4 regions of the Allobosea sp. MMO-172 genome follow, and region 3 is predicted to be linked to each of the others. Evidence: predicted binding sites of a transcription regulator. Region 3 holds the regulator's gene; each other region holds the start of a gene.
What was found. The regulator LexA, encoded in region 3, represses DNA repair genes until DNA is damaged. The targets are predictions, from matches to a motif close to TGTTCNNNNTGTGTTCNG.

Region 1 (3,988 bases), on a different contig from region 3:
GCCTATGATCTCGTCAAGCTGGAGGAGGCGCCCTTCGACGCGAGCATCTGGGCCGAGCTCAAGGCGAGCGACGCTCCCAAACGCGCCACGGCCTATCCGACCAGCAAGGTCGTGATCGGCGCCAATGTCGATCTCGCCAGGAAGGCGCCGCAGCTCGCCGGCTTCTTCAAGAGCTATGGCACGACCAGCGACGTGACCTCGAAGATGCTGGCCGAAGCCCGCGAGAAGGGCGTCACGCCCGAGCAGCAGGCGCTCGTCTTCCTGAAGACGCAGGGCGAGACCTGGAAGAAATGGCTGCCGGCCGATGTCGCCGGCAAGGTTGCTGCGAGCCTGTGACGACCGCCTTGGTGCCGGATTTCGGGAGGACCCTGCAAGGCGCGATCAACCGGGCCGTCGATGCCCTCGTCACCGGTTATGGCGACAGGCTCGATGGTTTCGGTGCGGCGCTGACGGCGCCTGTCCGCCTGGCCGAGACGCTGCTTCAGCATGTCCCGGCCCCGGCCTTCGTGTTGGCGGTCGCGGCCGGCGCCTGGCTCGCGACGCGGCGGGTCGGTTTCGCATTAGCAATGGCGGCCCTGCCGCTGGCGCTTGCGGGACTAGGGGTCTGGGGCGAGGCGATGCAGTCGCTCGCTCTGGTGACGGTCGCCGTCGTCTTCGTCGTGCTGCTGGGCTTGCCGCTCGGCGTCGCCGCGGCGCGGCTGCCGCGATTGGGGCGGGCGCTCGCACCGCTCTACGACCTCATGCAGACCATCCCGAGCTTCGTCTACCTCATCCCCGTCGCGATGCTGCTCGGGCTCGGTCGCGCGCCGGCTCTCGTCGCGACGCTGGTCTATGCGCTGCCGCCCTTCGCCCGCCTGACCGAACTCGGCCTGCGCGGCGTCGATGCCGGGCTGGTCGAGGCCTCGCGGGCTTTGGGCCTCAGGCCGCGCCAGACCTTCTGGCTGATCGAATTGCCGCTGGCCCGGCCGACAATCCTGCAGGGGCTGAACCAGGCGATCATGATGGCGCTCGCCATGGTCGTGGTCGCCTCGATGATCGGCGCCAAGGGGCTGGGCGAGGTCGTGCTGCTCGGCCTGCAACGAGCCGATCCCGGCCTCGGCTTCGTCGGCGGGTTCGGCATCGTCCTGCTCGCGGTGCTGCTCGACCGGATGGCGCAGGCGGTTCTCGGAGCCCGACAGCCGCCACGTTGACCAGTCAGCGAATCAGCGGGGGAAAACCATGCTCGAAGCACTTGAACAAAACAGGAACATCATTGATAATGCCTCAATCGGCCGATAGGGTTCGGCTCCGGTCACAAGGCCGGTTTGTGTGAAGTGCGCAGGAAACGGAGCCTGTCATGGCTGGTAGCGTCAACAAGGTCATTCTGGTCGGCAATCTCGGGCGCGATCCCGAAGTGCGCCGCCTCGGCAGCGGCGAGCCTGTCGTCAATCTGCGTATCGCCACCTCCGAGACCTGGCGCGACAAGCAGAGCGGCGAGCGCAAGGAGCGCACCGAGTGGCACTCGGTCGTGATCTTCAACGAGAACCTGGCGAAGGTCGCCGAGCAGTACCTGAAGAAGGGCTCGAAGATCTATATCGAGGGCCAGCTCCAGACCCGGAAATGGCAGGACCAATCCGGCGTCGAGAAATATACCACCGAGATCGTGCTGCAGCGCTTCCGCGGTGAGCTCACCATCCTCGACAGCCGCCAGGGCGGCGGCGACGAGTATGGCGAGGGTGGCGGCAGCAGCGGCGGCTATATGGACGATCGCTCGGGCGGCGGCGGTGGCGGCTCCTTCGGCCGTTCCAGCGCGATGGGCGGTGGCGGCGGCGGTTCGCGCCAGCCGGCGATGTCGGGCGGTGGCGGTGGTGGCGGCGGACGCTCGTCGTCCAGCCATCTCGACGACGATATCCCGTTCTAGGGCTTGGGAATTTTTCTCGGAAACGCACCGTCATCCCGGGCTTGACCCGGGATCCATTCCGGAGCGCCTCCGATCAAGGTTCAGGCATGGATCCCGGATCTTCGCTTCGCTGAGTCCGGGATGACGAGCTTTGCCTGTGGTTTCAGAAGGGCCGGCTCTCGCAAGGGAGCCGGCCTTTCCGTTTCGGCTCAGGGCCGCGCGATGACGAGGCGCAGCGAGCCGTCGAAGCTCGGCTGGTTGCGCAGGAAGCCATAGCAATCGTCCCAGGCGCCGCATGCGAGGTCCTGGCGCAGCTTCTCGATCGAGGCGGCGTTCCGCGCCTCGTCGACGAAGCTCCAGGCCGAGCAGGCCGAGCGGGCGCCCGGATCGAGGAACAGCTCCGGCCGGCCGTAATAGGCCTCGTTGAAGCCGTCGCGGCAGTCGAGCGGGATCGGCACCGCGACGATCTCGACATCGCCGCCCAGCACCGTGCCGATATGGCCGAGCGAGGGATAGCGCCGCGCCTCGGTCGCCAGCACCTCCGGCGCGTAATGATTGAGCCAGAAGGCCTGCACCAGCTCGGGATCGCAGGAAAGGATCGCGACCGGCCCGCGCGTCACCCGGCGCATCTCGCGCAGCCCCGCATCGAGGTTTGCCCATTGATGCACGGTGAAGGTCGCCATGCTCGCGTCGAAATGACCGTCGGGAAAGGGCAGGGCCTCCGCGGTCGCGTCGATCGCGGCGACGATATCGGCCGGGCGCTGCGCCCGCATCGAGGCGGAAGGCTCGACCGCCGTCATGTCGCGGCCGCGCGGCTCATAGGAGCCGGCGCCGGCGCCGACATTGAGGATGCGCCGGGCCGGGCCGAGCGCCGCCTCGATCAGGGCGGCGATGGCGGGCTCGGGCTGGCGATAGGAAGCGTAGCCCTGTCCGATGCGGCCGTAATCGGCGTCACCGGCGCTGCCATCCGCCCGGCGCGGGCTCGCAATCAGGTCGTTCATCGTGTCGTCTCCGTCAGCAGGGAGTGCCAGAGCGGCAAGGCGTGATCGCGCGTCAGCGGGGCGAGCGGAAGCGTGGCGGCCGTACCGGGATCGAGCCAGGCGATCTCGGCGATCTCCGCCGCGGGGCGTGGCTCGCCATCGAGAGGCAGGGCGAAAAGCTCGGCCTCGACGATGAAGCCCGGCTCGTTGGCGGCAGGGGCCGCGAAACGCCCGCAATGGCGCGCGGCTTCGGGTGAGGTGGCGAGTCCCAGCTCTTCCCGGAGTTCACGGGCGAGCGCATCGAGGGGCTGTTCGCCGGGCTCGATCTTGCCGCCCGGCTGCATGAACCAGGCGGTGCCGCGCTTGCGGACGAGCAGCAGGCGCTGGCCAGCGTCGGTCAGCAGGGCGGCTGCGATGCGGATTCGCTGGATACCCTCGCTCAAGATCGATTCCCTATCCGATGAGGCGCGCGAGGATTGGCACGATCGGCGGGGGGCGGGGAAGGGGCCTCTTCGATGGCGTGGCCGGGAGGATGGTGATAGGAACCGGCGCTGGATTTCGAGAGCCAACGCAAGCGAGGCGTCAGGATCATGTTCGAGGCACGCAGCATCGCCGCCGGCAGCAAGCCGGACTTCTATCGCGAGCTCGCCGGGCAGCTCGAGGCCCTGCTCGCCGGCGAAAGCGATCCCGTAGCCAACGCCGCCAACACCTCCGCCCTGCTGTTCCAGATGATGCCGGACCTGAACTGGGCCGGGTTCTACATCATGCGCGGTGGCGAGCTGGTGCTCGGCCCGTTCCAGGGCAAGCCGGCCTGCGTCCGCATTCCCGTCGGCAAGGGCGTCTGCGGTGCGGCGGTCGCCCAGCGGAAAACGATGCTGGTCGAGGACGTCCATGCCTTCCCCGGCCATATCGCCTGCGATGCGGCCTCGCGCTCCGAACTGGTCGTGCCGCTCCATGGCCGCGACGGCGTCATCGGCGTGATCGATCTCGACAGCCCGTCGCCGGCGCGATTCGATGCCGACGACCAGGCGGGCATCGAACGCATCGCGGCGATCTGGCTCGCCGCCTGCGGCGAAGGCGCGCAGGCGAACCTCGCCAAAGCCTCCTGAGGCGGCGGTGCCCTCGCTGA
Region 2 (3,988 bases), on a different contig from region 3:
GATGCTCTTCCACCAGCAGGCGTAAGCGCGGCTCCAGAACCTTCTCGCCAGCGGTCAGGCGCGCCACCGGCTCGCCGGTCCAGCGCACCAGCCCGTCATGCGACAGCACGAAGGCATCGTCGGCCGCCAGCACGACGCGCGCCGCCCGGGCCTCGATCTCCGAACCGAGCGCCTTCATCGCCGCCAGGTTCAGGGCCTTGACCTCGGACCCTCCGGCCTTCGGGTCCGCCGTGAAGCGGAAGCCCTGCAGCATTCCCACATGCTGGCCCTCGACGAGCACGTCGCCCGTCGCGGTGACCTCAGCCTCCAACATCGCATTCTCCCGCAAGCGGCGCATCAACACGCTGGTGCGCCGATCGACAAATCTATGGGTCAGCCGCTCATGCAGAGCGTCCGACAGCTTGTCCTCTACAAGACGAGCCATGCCCTGCCAATGCTCTGGATCAGGCAACCAGTCGGGACGGTTCGCGACATAGGTCCAGGTCCGCACCTGCGCGATCCGCGCCGAGAGCGTGTCGATCTCGCCATCGGTGCGGTCGAGCGAAGCCAGTTGCGCCGCGTACCAGTCGGCATCGAGCCGGCCATGGCGCATCAGCCTGAGATAGAGCGTCGTCGCCAGATCGGCGTGCTGCATCGGCGATATCTTGCGATAATCCGGCAGCCCGCAGACCTCCCAGAGCCGTTCGACCGCAGCACGGCCCTGCGCCAGCTTCGCGATATCCGGGTCGCGCGCCAGCACCTCCAGCGTCGTCATGTCCTCGGCGATCAGCGCCCGCGTCAGCCCCTGCTCCGATGGCTGGAGGTTCAGCGTGTCCAGCAGGCCGCCGACCGAGCGCAGATCGAGATCGGAATTGCGCCACTGCATCTGGCGAATCGGCTCGAAGCGGTGATTCTCGATCGCTTCGACCAGTTCGGCATCGAAAGGCGGGCAGCGCCCGCTGGTGCCGAAGGTGCCGTCGCGCAGGTGCCGCCCGGCGCGCCCCGCGATCTGGCCGAACTCGGCCGGATTGAGCTTGCGGTAGTGATGGCCGTCGAATTTCTTGTCCGCGGCAAAGGCGATGTGATTGACGTCGAGATTGAGCCCCATGCCGATCGCGTCGGTCGCGACGAGATAATCGACATCGCCGGACTGGTAGAGCTCGACCTGGGCATTGCGGGTCCGGGGCGAGAGCGCCCCCAGAACCACGGCCGCCCCGCCCTTCTGCCGGCGGATCAGTTCGGCGATCGCGTAGACCTCCTCGACCGAGAAGGCGACGATGGCCGAGCGCGGCGCCAGCCGCGTGATCTTGCGATCGCCGGCGAAGGTGAGCTGCGACAGGCGCGGGCGCGTGACGACGTTCACGCCCGGCATGAGCTGCTCGATCAGCGGGCGCATCGTCGCGGCGCCGATCAGCATGGTCTCGGCCCGGCCCCGCCGGTTGAGCAGCCGGTCGGTGAAGACATGGCCACGGTCGAGGTCGGAGGCGAGCTGGATCTCGTCGATCGCGACGAAATCGACCGCGAGATCGCGCGGCATCGCCTCGACCGTGCAAATCCAGAAGCGCGGCCGCTCCGGCTTGATCTTCTCCTCGCCGGTGACGAGGGCGACGGATTGCGCACCGACCTTGTCGACGACGCGTTGATAAACCTCGCGCGCAAGCAGGCGCAGCGGCAGGCCGATCATGCCGGTGGGATGGGCGACCATGCGCTTGATGGCGAGATGGGTCTTGCCGGTATTGGTCGGGCCCAGCACGGCCGTGACGCTATTGGCGCGGGCGGCGGGCGGCAGCGAACGGAAAGGAAGCAAGGCGAAGGAGCCGATCTTCTCGCCCGCCCATGCGGGCGGGAGCGTGGACGGGGTTTATGCAGGCCTAGCAGCCGGCCAAGCAAGAACGAGTCTGGAACGAAGCGGGGCCGAATCGCTGACTCCGGCAGAATCGGGTTTTGTTCCTTTTTCGGAATCCGTTCCCCGGCGGCATGAGCCTTGTCGTCATCGCGCCCTCCCGGATTGGCGTGGCGAGGCGACGCTCAAGGCCGCCTGGCAGGACCCTATTTAAGCCTTTTCGCCCCGGAGACGAGAGGCAAGGCAGATTTCCGACCTGCTGGATGGCTCAATGATGGGCGTGGTCGCACTGCCCGTGATCGGCCAGCGCCTCGATGATCGCGCAATCGCAGGCCGCGACGCCGCCCGAGCAGGTCGTCGCAATCCGCTCCAATTCCTTCTCCAGCGAGCGCAGTTTCGCGATCTTGTCGCGGACCTCGTCGAGATGGGCGACCGAGATCGCATGCGCCTCGTCGCAGGCCATGCCGGGTGTGTCGGAAAGCTTGAGCAGCGTGCGGATATTCTCGACCGCGAAACCGAGATCGCGCGCATGCTTGATGAAGGCGAGGCGCTCGGCGTGACGCCGGCCATAGCGGCGCTGGTTGCCGTCGGAGCGCTCCGGCGGCGGCAGCAGGCCGACCTGCTCGTAATAGCGGATGGTCTCGACCTTGACCCCGGTGCGATCGGCGAGCGCGCCGATCGGCATCACGCGTTCAAGCTTGCCGGCAGCGGTCATGGCAGGGCCTCCAAAGCTGTAGTCTCTACAGATTTAGATAGCGCGGCGCGGCCGAGTTGCAAGCGCGATCAGGCGACGCCCATCGCCAGCAGGTCGTGGACATGGACGAGCCCGGCCGGGCGATCGTCCGGATCGACCACGATCAGCGCGGTGATCCGACTGCGATTGACCAGCTCCAGCGCCTCGACCGCGAGCGTGTCGAGGCCGATCCGGCGCGGATTCGCCGTCATGATGTCGCGCGCCCTCAGCGAGGCGCCGCCGCCCATCGCGGCCTTGCGGCGCAGATCGCCATCGGTGACGACGCCGGCGAGCTTGCCGTCCAGATCCATCACCACGGCACAGCCGAAGCCCTTGTCCGAGATCATCGCGATGACGTCCGGCAGCAGGGTGTCGAGCCCGATCAACGGCAGATCGGCCCCGCGATGCATGATGCTCTCGACCGTTTTCAGCTGCGCGCCGAGCTTGCCGCCGGGGTGATAGACGAAGAAATCCTGCCGCGAGAAGCCGCGCGCTTCCAGAAGCGCCACCGCCAGCGCATCGCCGAGCGCCATCTGCATCGTCGTCGAGGTCGTCGGGGCGAGCCCGTTCGGGCAGGCCTCCGTCGCCTTGGGCAGGACGAGCGCGATATCCGCCTCCTTGCCCAGCGTGCTCTCGGCATTGGCCGTGATCGCGATCAACCCGACGCGGAAACGGCGGGTATAGCCGACGAGCGCGGCAAGCTCGACCGCCTCGCCCGACCAGGACAGGGCGATCACCACATCCTCGGGCTGCACCATGCCGAGATCGCCATGGCTCGCCTCGGCCGGATGGACGAAATGCGCGGGCGTGCCGGTCGAGGCCAGGGTCGCCGTGAGCTTGCGCCCGACATGGCCGGACTTGCCCATGCCGGAGACGATCACGCGGCCGTTCGAGGCCCGGATCATCGCAATGGCCTCGGCGAAAGGCTGGCCCAATCCGTTCGCCAGCGCATCGTGGAGGGCATCGAGCCCGGCACGCTCGGTGGCGATGGTGCGAAGGGCGGAGTCGCGGATATCGGCTGTCATGGCCGGCCCTTTAGCACGCTCGCGCCAGCCATTTCCACCATCTGCCAACGGATGCGGACCGCGTTGACGGCTCCTTAACCCTGTTCGTTCTAACTCCATTAACCATGCGCGCCACCCGCGCGCCCCGCCCTCTGGAGCCCTGCGACGCCCGTGTCCGGCCGCATGACGACCCTGCTTCTGTCCGGCACGGCCTTGGCCGGGCTCGCGCTCGCCTATACGGCCGCGCAGGCGCAGCAGGTGCCGCGCGGCAATCTCAGGACCGGCACGCCGGCCTATGTCGCGCAGCAGCCGGCAACGCCGCAACCTGCCCCCTCCCCGGCAACAGCCGAACCCGAAGCGATCCGTGACCCCGCCGGACTGGTCCAGCGGCAGGGCTCGGCCGTCTCGGGACGGCAGCCCCCGCGTGCC
Region 3 (3,988 bases):
ATATCCGTCTGCTGCACAAATCCGGCGGCCAGTCCGGCGACTACGAGGCTAAAGTTGGTTAGAGGAGTGAGCACGATGGCGTCCGAAAACCGGTTCCCACTTTTCGGCATCGTGCTCTGATGGCGCTCACTCCGGTCCCCGTCGCGCGCAAGGCGCTGCTCGACAGCATTCCGGGGCCGACGGGAGCGGAAACCCTGCCGCTGGCGCAATGCGCCTGGCGGGTGCTCGCCGGCGAGGTCAAGGCGCTCAGGACCCAGCCGCCCTTCGCCAATTCTGCCATGGACGGCTACGCCGTGCGCGGCGACGAGATGGCGGAAGGCGTCTCGCTCTCGGTCATCGGCGAATCCGCCGCCGGCCGGGCCTATGAGGGTGCCGTCGGGCCGGGACAGGCCGTGCGCATCTTCACGGGCGCGCCGATGCCTGACGGAGCCGACACCATCCTGATGCAGGAAGACGCTGACGGCGTCGGCAGCCCGGTCATCCGCGTCCGCATCCCGCCGGCCAAGGGCAAGTTCCTTCGCGCCGCCGGGCTCGATTTCCACGCGGGCGACGTCCTGCTTTCGGCCGGCCGCGTGCTCGACAGCGCGGCGCTCGGGCTTGCCGCCGCGATGGGACATCCGGCCCTGCCGGTCAGGCGCAAGCCGCGGGTCGCGATCCTCGCCACCGGCGACGAATTGGTGGCGCCGGGCGAACCGGTCGGGCGCGACCAGATCGTCGCCTCGAACTCGTTCTCGCTCGCGGCGCTTGTCGAGAAGGCCGGCGGCACCGTGCTCGATCTCGGCATCGCGCGCGACGACCATGCCGATCTGGCCAGCAAGATCGCAAGGGCGAGCGAGGCCGATGCCGATGTGCTGATCACGCTCGGCGGCGCCTCCGTCGGCGCGCATGACCTCGTTCAGGAGGCGCTGACGCGCGCCGGCATGACCCTCGGCTTCTGGAAGATCGCGATGCGGCCGGGCAAGCCGATGATGACCGGCCGGCTCGGCCGGATGGTCGTGGTCGGGCTGCCGGGCAACCCGGTCTCCTCGATCGTCTGCGGCCATCTCTTCGTGCTGCCCTTGATCGAGGCGCTGCTCGGCATCGCCGATGCCGATCGCGACCGCAGCATCCCCGCCATCCTCGGCCGCGACATGCCCGGCAATGACGAGCGCGAGGACTATCTGCGCTCGGAGTTGATTCTGACTCCGGAAGGCTGGGTCGCAACGCCCTTCGACCGGCAGGATTCCTCGATGCTCGGCACGCTGGCGCGCGCGCAAGCCCTCACGATCCGCCCGGCCCATGCCGCGCCGGCCAGGAAGGGCGACCCCTGCCATATCCTGCCCTTGCGGTAGCAGCTTGCGGAACACAAGCAGAACGCGTATGGTGTTCGTGCTTTGTTTCGAATCTGCGCTTTGAGGGGCTGGCGGCGACCATGCTGACACGCAAGCAACACGAACTCCTGCGCTTCATCCAGGAACGCTTGCGCGAAAGTGGCGTGCCCCCTTCCTTCGACGAGATGAAGGACGCGCTCGACCTGCGCTCGAAATCCGGCATCCACCGCCTGATCATGGCGCTGGAGGAGCGCGGCTTCATCCGCCGCCTGCCGAACCGCGCCCGCGCGCTCGAAGTCATCAAGATGCCGGACGGGCTCGGCGCGCCGCAGCCGCGGCCCCGCTTCAGCCCCGCCGTCGTGCAGGGTGGTCTCGGCGCGCAGCCGAGCGTCGCCAAGCCTCGCCCCGCTGCCATCGAGGACGACAGCCGGCATTCCATCGCCATTCCGGTCATGGGGCGGATCGCGGCAGGCACGCCGATCTCGGCGATCCAGAGCCGCAGCCACACGGTCTCGCTGCCGCCGGACATGCTCGGCTCGGGCGAGCATTACGCGCTGGAAGTACGCGGCGATTCGATGGTCGAGGCCGGCATTCTCGACGGCGACACGGTCGTCATCCGCAGGCAGGACACCGCCAATACCGGCGACATCGTCGTGGCGCTGATCGACGACGAGGAAGCGACGCTGAAGCGCCTGCGCAAGCGCGGCTCCTCGATTGCGCTCGAAGCGGCGAACCCGGCTTACGAGACCCGCGTGCTCGGCCCCGACCGGGTCAAGATCCAGGGCCGCCTCGTCAATCTGATGCGGCGTTACTGAAGGCGCTCGACATCCGCATCGGCTTCGCTCTCGATCGCTGACGCGGGTTGTACCGTCGCAGGCTGACCGGCCGACCGGTTTGCAACCTCAACCGGACGAGGCTCACGCCGGCGACTCCAGGGGCGATCGGCGGCGCTTGGTTCCGAGGTTCGACTGCTCCACCCTGCCGTCGTCCGGTAGAGCGAGGTCGCACCGTCGCGCGTGAGCGCCATGCGCTCGACCAGCCTGGCCTTGCAGGCTCCGCTCCAGGGGATGGCGGTGACGACGAGGTCGGCGCGCAGGCAATCCTCGATGATGGCAAGGCGCTCGCGCGTATAGGAGACCGTGCGCTTGTCGGCTGTCTGCGCCACGCAGGCCAGGCGGTCGCAGGCGATGCCGTTGCGCAGCGTAGGATCGTCCGGCGAGCGGTTGTCGCCATCGGCCGCAAGCCATTGCTGCAGGACGAAGCGGCTGGGCTTGCCCGCGATCGCGAGGCGTCCGTCCGGCCCGCGCACCGCCAGCCCGGAGCCGTCGCGCTCGATCAGGATTTCCGGCCGCTCCGGCTTGCCGGCTATCGCCACGCCGAGGATGAGCGGCACGGCGGCCAGCCAGCGCCAGCCCGTGGTCCAGAGCGTCAGCCAGAGCAGCGCCATCGCGAAGCAGGCCAGCACGGCCGGGCCGAAGGCTGCGATCGTCACGGTGGAATGGTCGATGGTCGCAACCCAATGCGCCACCCTGAGCACGACATCGGAGGCGAGCCCCATCAAGGCCCAGGCCGGCCAGTCCAGTCCGAACGGGTAGGCCAGCACGCCGAACACCGCCGCCGGCATCACGAAGAGCGAGACGAAGGGCAGCGCCATCGCGTTGCCGAGCAGGCCGAAGGGGTTGAAGGTCTGGAAATGATAGGCGCCGAAGGGTGCGGTCGCGGCCGTCGCCAGCATGGTGGTGACGAGGATGCCGAGCGCCACCGTCCAGATCGGCCCGAGCGGCCAGGGCAAGGCCGGCGGCGGCTCGCTGCGGTCTCTTCTCTCCCAGCGCTCGGCGAAGGCGATCAGCGCCGCGACCGCACCGAAGGACATCTGGAAGCTTGGGCCGAGCAGCGCCTCCGGCTCGCGCAGCAGCACGATCATGGCGGCGAGCGCGAGGTTGCGCATGCTCAGCGCCGCGCGATCGACGAGGATCGCGCCGAGCATAACCAGCGTCATGATCAGCGAGCGTTCGGTCGCGACATCACTGCCCGAGAAGATGCAATAGGCGGTCGCGCCGACCATGGCCGCGATCGCGGCGAGCTTCTTGACCGGCCAGTGCAGCGCCACCGTCTGCGACAGGGCGAGCAGCGCGCGCACCAGCCAGAAGATCGTGCCGGCCGCCAGCACCATATGCAGGCCGGAGATCGAGACGATGTGGTAGATGCCGGCGGCGCGCAGGTCGTTATTGGTCGCTTCCGTGATCAGGCCGCGCTTGCCGGTGACCAGCGCGGCGGCAACCGCCCCGCCCTGCCCGCCTCCGACTTCGGCGATGCGTTTGGTCAGGGCATTGCGGGCGCGGTCGATCATCACGTCGACCGCGAGGCGCGTCGGCATCGGGTAAGGCGCCGGCGCCAGCGCGATCTTGCCGGAAACGCTGCCGACGGCACCGATTCCGCGGAAGAAGGCGTCGCGGCCGAAATCATAGCCGCCCGCCCGCGCCGGCCCCGGAGGCGGCAGCAGGCGCGCGGTCGCGACGATATGGTCTCCGGCTGCGACCGAGCCCTGCCGGATATTGACGCGGACCCGTTTCGGTCGCTGGTCCAGCGGCACATTAGCGAGATCGGTCACCAGCACGACGAGTCGCGCGCCGCTATCGCGGGCTTCGACGCTCTCGACGAAGCCCGTCAATTTGCCG
Region 4 (3,988 bases), on a different contig from region 3:
GGAATGCCGATATGTTCGGGAAGGCTCTTGGCCTTCATCCGGGTCCCCAGTGCAGGCCGTCCGGTACGCGAAACCTGAATCCGGACGGGAGCACTGGCGGTCCCGGTACGCGAGATACCCATGACGCCAAGACCGTTACGCAACTTCAACGAGGGCGATATTGGTCAGACAGGGTAAAGGTCGGGTTTCCGCTTTGAAAAAAATGCGTCCCATTCTGGGGCTGCAACTTTTGCCTAGCCTATTGGGAATCAAAGGAAATTCGTAAACGGCGGTTAACGTCTGGAGCTGCCGTTACGGCAGTTTACAAGGGCGGTCCGTTTCCCTCTTGGCCAAAACAGGCCGTCATGCTCGGACTTGACCCGGGCATCTCGTGACATGGGGGCGCCGGGACCTCTTTCCGGAAGGGATTATCGGGTCTGCGCTTCGCTCAGCCCGAGAATGACGCGCAGCGGAACAAGGCTTCTACCGGAACCAGACGCCCTTCACCGGTGCGAAGGAATAGCGGTGCTCGGGGCAGGGGCCGTGTGCGGCGATCGCCTTGCGGTGCTGCGGCGTGCCGTAACCGACATGGCCGGAGAAGCCATAGGCCGGGTAAAGCTGCGAGAGCCGCGCCATCATCCGGTCCCGCGTGACCTTGGCGACGATCGAAGCCGCCGCGATCGAGGCGACCTGTCCGTCCCCATGGACGATCGCCTCGCAGGAGCAGGCGAATTGCGGCGGGTCGTTGCCGTCGACCAGGATGTGGAGAGGTGTCAGCGGCAGGGCGGCCACGGCGCGGCGCATCGCCAGCAGCGTCGCCTGCCTGATGTTGATGGCGTCGATTTCCGCAGCGGTCACGCTGGCGATGGATACCGCCAGCGCCCGTTCCATGATCTCGCCGAACAGTTCCTCGCGGATCGCGGCCGACAGCTTCTTCGAATCGTCGAGCCCGTCTGGCACCCGCCCGGGATCGAGGATCACCGCCGCCGCGACGACAGGGCCCGCGAGCGGCCCGCGCCCGACCTCGTCGATTCCGGCGAGTGGCCACAGGCCGTTGGCAATGGCGGAGGTCTCGCGGCTGAAATCGGCGGGCATGGCGGGGTTATGCAGCAGGCCGGGGCATAGGGCCAGAGCGGCGAGGATGCGCTCCACCGGCTAACGTGCATTCACACCGCCATGCTCGTGCCCGACTTGGTCGATGCCGGAACCGCGGGAAACCCTCTCCCGGAGGGAGAGGGCAGGGTGAGGGGTAGGCCGTCGGACGCCATGGTTGCAACCCAACCGCGGCAGCTGTGAGGGGCCACGCAACTGGTCCAGCGGCCGACACCTCACCCCTACCCCTCTCCTTACAGGAGAGGGGATCCCGCGGTTTTCAATTGTCTCGTCGCGCTGCCCGGAAACCCAACCCTCAAAACAGGCTCAACTGCGCCTTCTCCTTCTCCGGCTTCACGAAAAGGTCCGTCCGCAGCCGTCGCCGCGTTGCGTTGAAGCCGATGCGCTCGGCCGCCATTTCGAAGCGCCGCCCGATCATCCAGGCATAAGGGCCGGAGCCGACCATGCGCTGGCCCCATTGCGAATCGTAGTCCTTGCCGCCGCGCGTCGAGCGGATCAGCGACATCACATGCCGGAGCTTGTCGGGGTGATGCGTCAGCAGCCATTCCTGCACTATGTCGCGGACTTCGAGCGGCAATCTGAGCAGCACATAGCCGGCGGCTTCGGCGCCCGCCGCCTTCGCTGCGTCGAGAATGCGCTCGATCTCGTGCTCGTTGATCGCCGGGATGATCGGCGCCACCAGCGCCGTGACCGGGATGCCGGCTTCCGACAGCTTGCGGATCGTCTCCAGCCGCTTGGCGGGGGAGGCGGCGCGCGGCTCCATCCCGCGCGCGGTCTTCGGGTCGAGCGTCGTCACGGAGAGCGCGACCTTGACCAGCCCTTTCTCCGCCATCGGCGCGAGGATATCGATGTCGCGCTGGACCAGTGCCGATTTCGTGACGATGCCGACGGGGTGGTTGAACTTCGCCAGCACCTCCAGGATCTGGCGCATGATCCGGAGCTTCTTCTCGATCGGCTGATAGGCGTCGGTATTGGTGCCGATCGCGATCGTGCGCGGCTGGTAGGAGGGCGAGGATAGCTCCTTCTCCAGCAGCGCTGCCGCATCGGGCTTCGCCGTCAGCTTGCTCTCGAAGTCGAGCCCCGGCGACAGGCCGAGATAGGCATGGGTCGGCCGGGCGAAGCAGTAGACGCAGCCATGCTCGCAGCCACGATAGGGATTGATCGAACGATCGAAGGAGATGTCCGGCGAGTCGTTGCGCGTGATGATGGTGCGCGCCTTCTCATAGGCGATCTCGGTCGAGAACGGCGGCAGCTCCTCCAGCGAGCCCCAGCCGTCATCCTCGGTGACGCGCTGCTCCATCTCGTAGCGGCCGCCCGGGTTGATCGTGGCGCCGCGCCCGCGCCGCCTGTCGGGATCGATGCGGTGGCCGGCATAGGCCATCGGGTCGGCGGGGGCTACGACCGGCGCGGAAACGCTCGGCTCCCTGTCAGCTCGCCGCAGGGGCTGGGCCGCCGGGAAGGGCCGTAAGGTGGGTCTGGCCTGGGGCATGGCTTCCGAACCGCGTCACGCGCCGGGAATCGACGCGTTCTGGTCTCATGTAGAGTGAACATATAGGGAACAAAAAGCAAGTGACGGGATTGTGGCATGCTGCGTTGCGGCATAGGATTTTGCTCATGCTCACAGCCGTGATCCGCAGCGATGGTTCCCAGCAGGCGCTCGCCGCGACCCTCTCCGTGCTGATTCCGGCCGTGGCGGAAGGCTTTCTCGGCCACGCGGTGCTCGTCGATACGGTTGGTTCGCCCGAGACGGAACGGGCTGCCGACGCGACCGGTGCCCGCTATCTGCGCGCGAGCAACGGCAGCGCCTGGCAGGACGGCGCGGCCGGTGCGCGGGGTGATCGCGTAGTCCTGTTCGATGCCGGCGACGTGCCGCAGGCCCATTGGGTGCAGGCCGTGGAGCGCCATCTTCTGGTGGCTGCGGCGAAGCCGGCCCTGATTCCCGCAAGTGGGATCGCCGCTTCCCTGCGCGAGCGGCTGGCCTTTTCACTGGGCGCCCGCAGGCTCGGGGCCGGGCTCGTCATGCTACGCGCGGCGGCTGCGGCCGGCCGCATCGACCGGGCGCCGGTGCGCTTGCCGGTCGTGCGGGAGCGGGCCGGCTAGGCCGTTCTCGCGCTCCACAATGTCATCGGCCGGTCATGCTGCAGGTGCATGGCAGATCGCGTTTCGCGGCGGAACTTGTGCGATGCAGCATAAGTTCATATGTTGACGGTTGCCCAAAGCACCTCCCTCAGACCTTCGAAAGGAGAGACCCATGCTTGACCGGCACGATTCCTGTTCAGCGTTCGAAGCCGAGCGCGAAGAGGACAAACGCGAGGAACAGCAAGAGGACGAAGATACGTTCTCGCCTCGCGTGCATCAGGAAGGATTCTGGAGCTGATAGCTCCATGAAAACGAAGCGGAGGGCTGGATGCCAGCCCTCCGCGCCGAATGTGGATGTCGCGGGCCCGGTTCGGGCCCGTTCTGTTGTCCGGGCCTTGCCGGCGTTACCAGCGGCGGTCGTAGTTGCGACGGGGGCCATAGGGCGGCGGGCTGTCATGGCGCGGGCCGTATCCGGGGCCGCGGCCGTAACCGGGACCCCGGCCGTAGCCACGATCATAGCCGCCAGGGCCACGTCCGCCGCCGCGGTTGTAGCGCCGCTCCGCTTCCAGGTTCCGTTGGATCATCATCATCCGCTCGCGCTTCGCGGCGCTGGCGGTGAAGGCGATCGGCTGAGCGTCGAGCTGCTCGGCCAACGCCGGCGGAAGCGTTTCGCTCACCGGTGCTGCCGACGCTGCCGGCGCCATCATGGCTGCGCTGGCGGCAAACGCCGCGGCGATCAGGAAATGGCGCATGAGAGGTCTCCAGTGGCTCATCCGCGCAACCTAGGTCGATAAGGATAACGCGGTGTGAACGATGG

Region 1: the regulator LexA is predicted to act here: its motif matches at 1,232-1,249, upstream of ssb (single-stranded DNA-binding protein).
Region 2: the regulator LexA is predicted to act here: its motif matches at 1,868-1,885, upstream of WFK61_RS06885 (helicase-related protein).
Region 4: the regulator LexA is predicted to act here: its motif matches at 2,636-2,653, upstream of WFK61_RS01315 (PA0069 family radical SAM protein).

The regions. Positions count from the first base shown of each region.
Region 1 is NZ_JBBCUM010000022.1:30,318-34,305, forward strand. Features, by position in the region: gene WFK61_RS23865 (ABC transporter substrate-binding protein) at 1-336, shown strand, start outside; gene WFK61_RS23870 (ABC transporter permease) at 333-1,190, shown strand; gene ssb (single-stranded DNA-binding protein) at 1,337-1,900, shown strand; gene WFK61_RS23880 (class I SAM-dependent methyltransferase) at 2,089-2,880, opposite strand; gene WFK61_RS23885 (NUDIX hydrolase) at 2,877-3,302, opposite strand; gene WFK61_RS23890 (GAF domain-containing protein) at 3,450-3,968, shown strand; gene WFK61_RS23895 (winged helix-turn-helix domain-containing protein) at 3,976-3,988, shown strand, end outside.
Region 2 is NZ_JBBCUM010000003.1:348,009-351,996, forward strand. Features, by position in the region: gene WFK61_RS06885 (helicase-related protein) at 1-1,786, opposite strand, end outside; gene WFK61_RS06890 (MerR family transcriptional regulator) at 2,091-2,510, opposite strand; gene WFK61_RS06895 (KpsF/GutQ family sugar-phosphate isomerase) at 2,606-3,580, opposite strand; gene WFK61_RS06900 (outer membrane beta-barrel protein) at 3,743-3,988, shown strand, end outside.
Region 3 is NZ_JBBCUM010000024.1:14,250-18,237, forward strand. Features, by position in the region: gene moaC (cyclic pyranopterin monophosphate synthase MoaC) at 1-62, shown strand, start outside; gene WFK61_RS24460 (molybdopterin molybdotransferase MoeA) at 120-1,331, shown strand; gene lexA (transcriptional repressor LexA) at 1,412-2,125, shown strand; gene WFK61_RS24470 (ComEC/Rec2 family competence protein) at 2,119-3,988, opposite strand, start outside.
Region 4 is NZ_JBBCUM010000001.1:282,100-286,087, reverse strand. Features, by position in the region: gene WFK61_RS01325 (site-specific DNA-methyltransferase) at 1-122, opposite strand, end outside; gene WFK61_RS01320 (ribonuclease HII) at 463-1,131, opposite strand; gene WFK61_RS01315 (PA0069 family radical SAM protein) at 1,388-2,473, opposite strand; gene WFK61_RS01310 (hypothetical protein) at 2,707-3,192, shown strand; gene WFK61_RS01305 (hypothetical protein) at 3,344-3,469, shown strand; gene WFK61_RS01300 (hypothetical protein) at 3,576-3,923, opposite strand.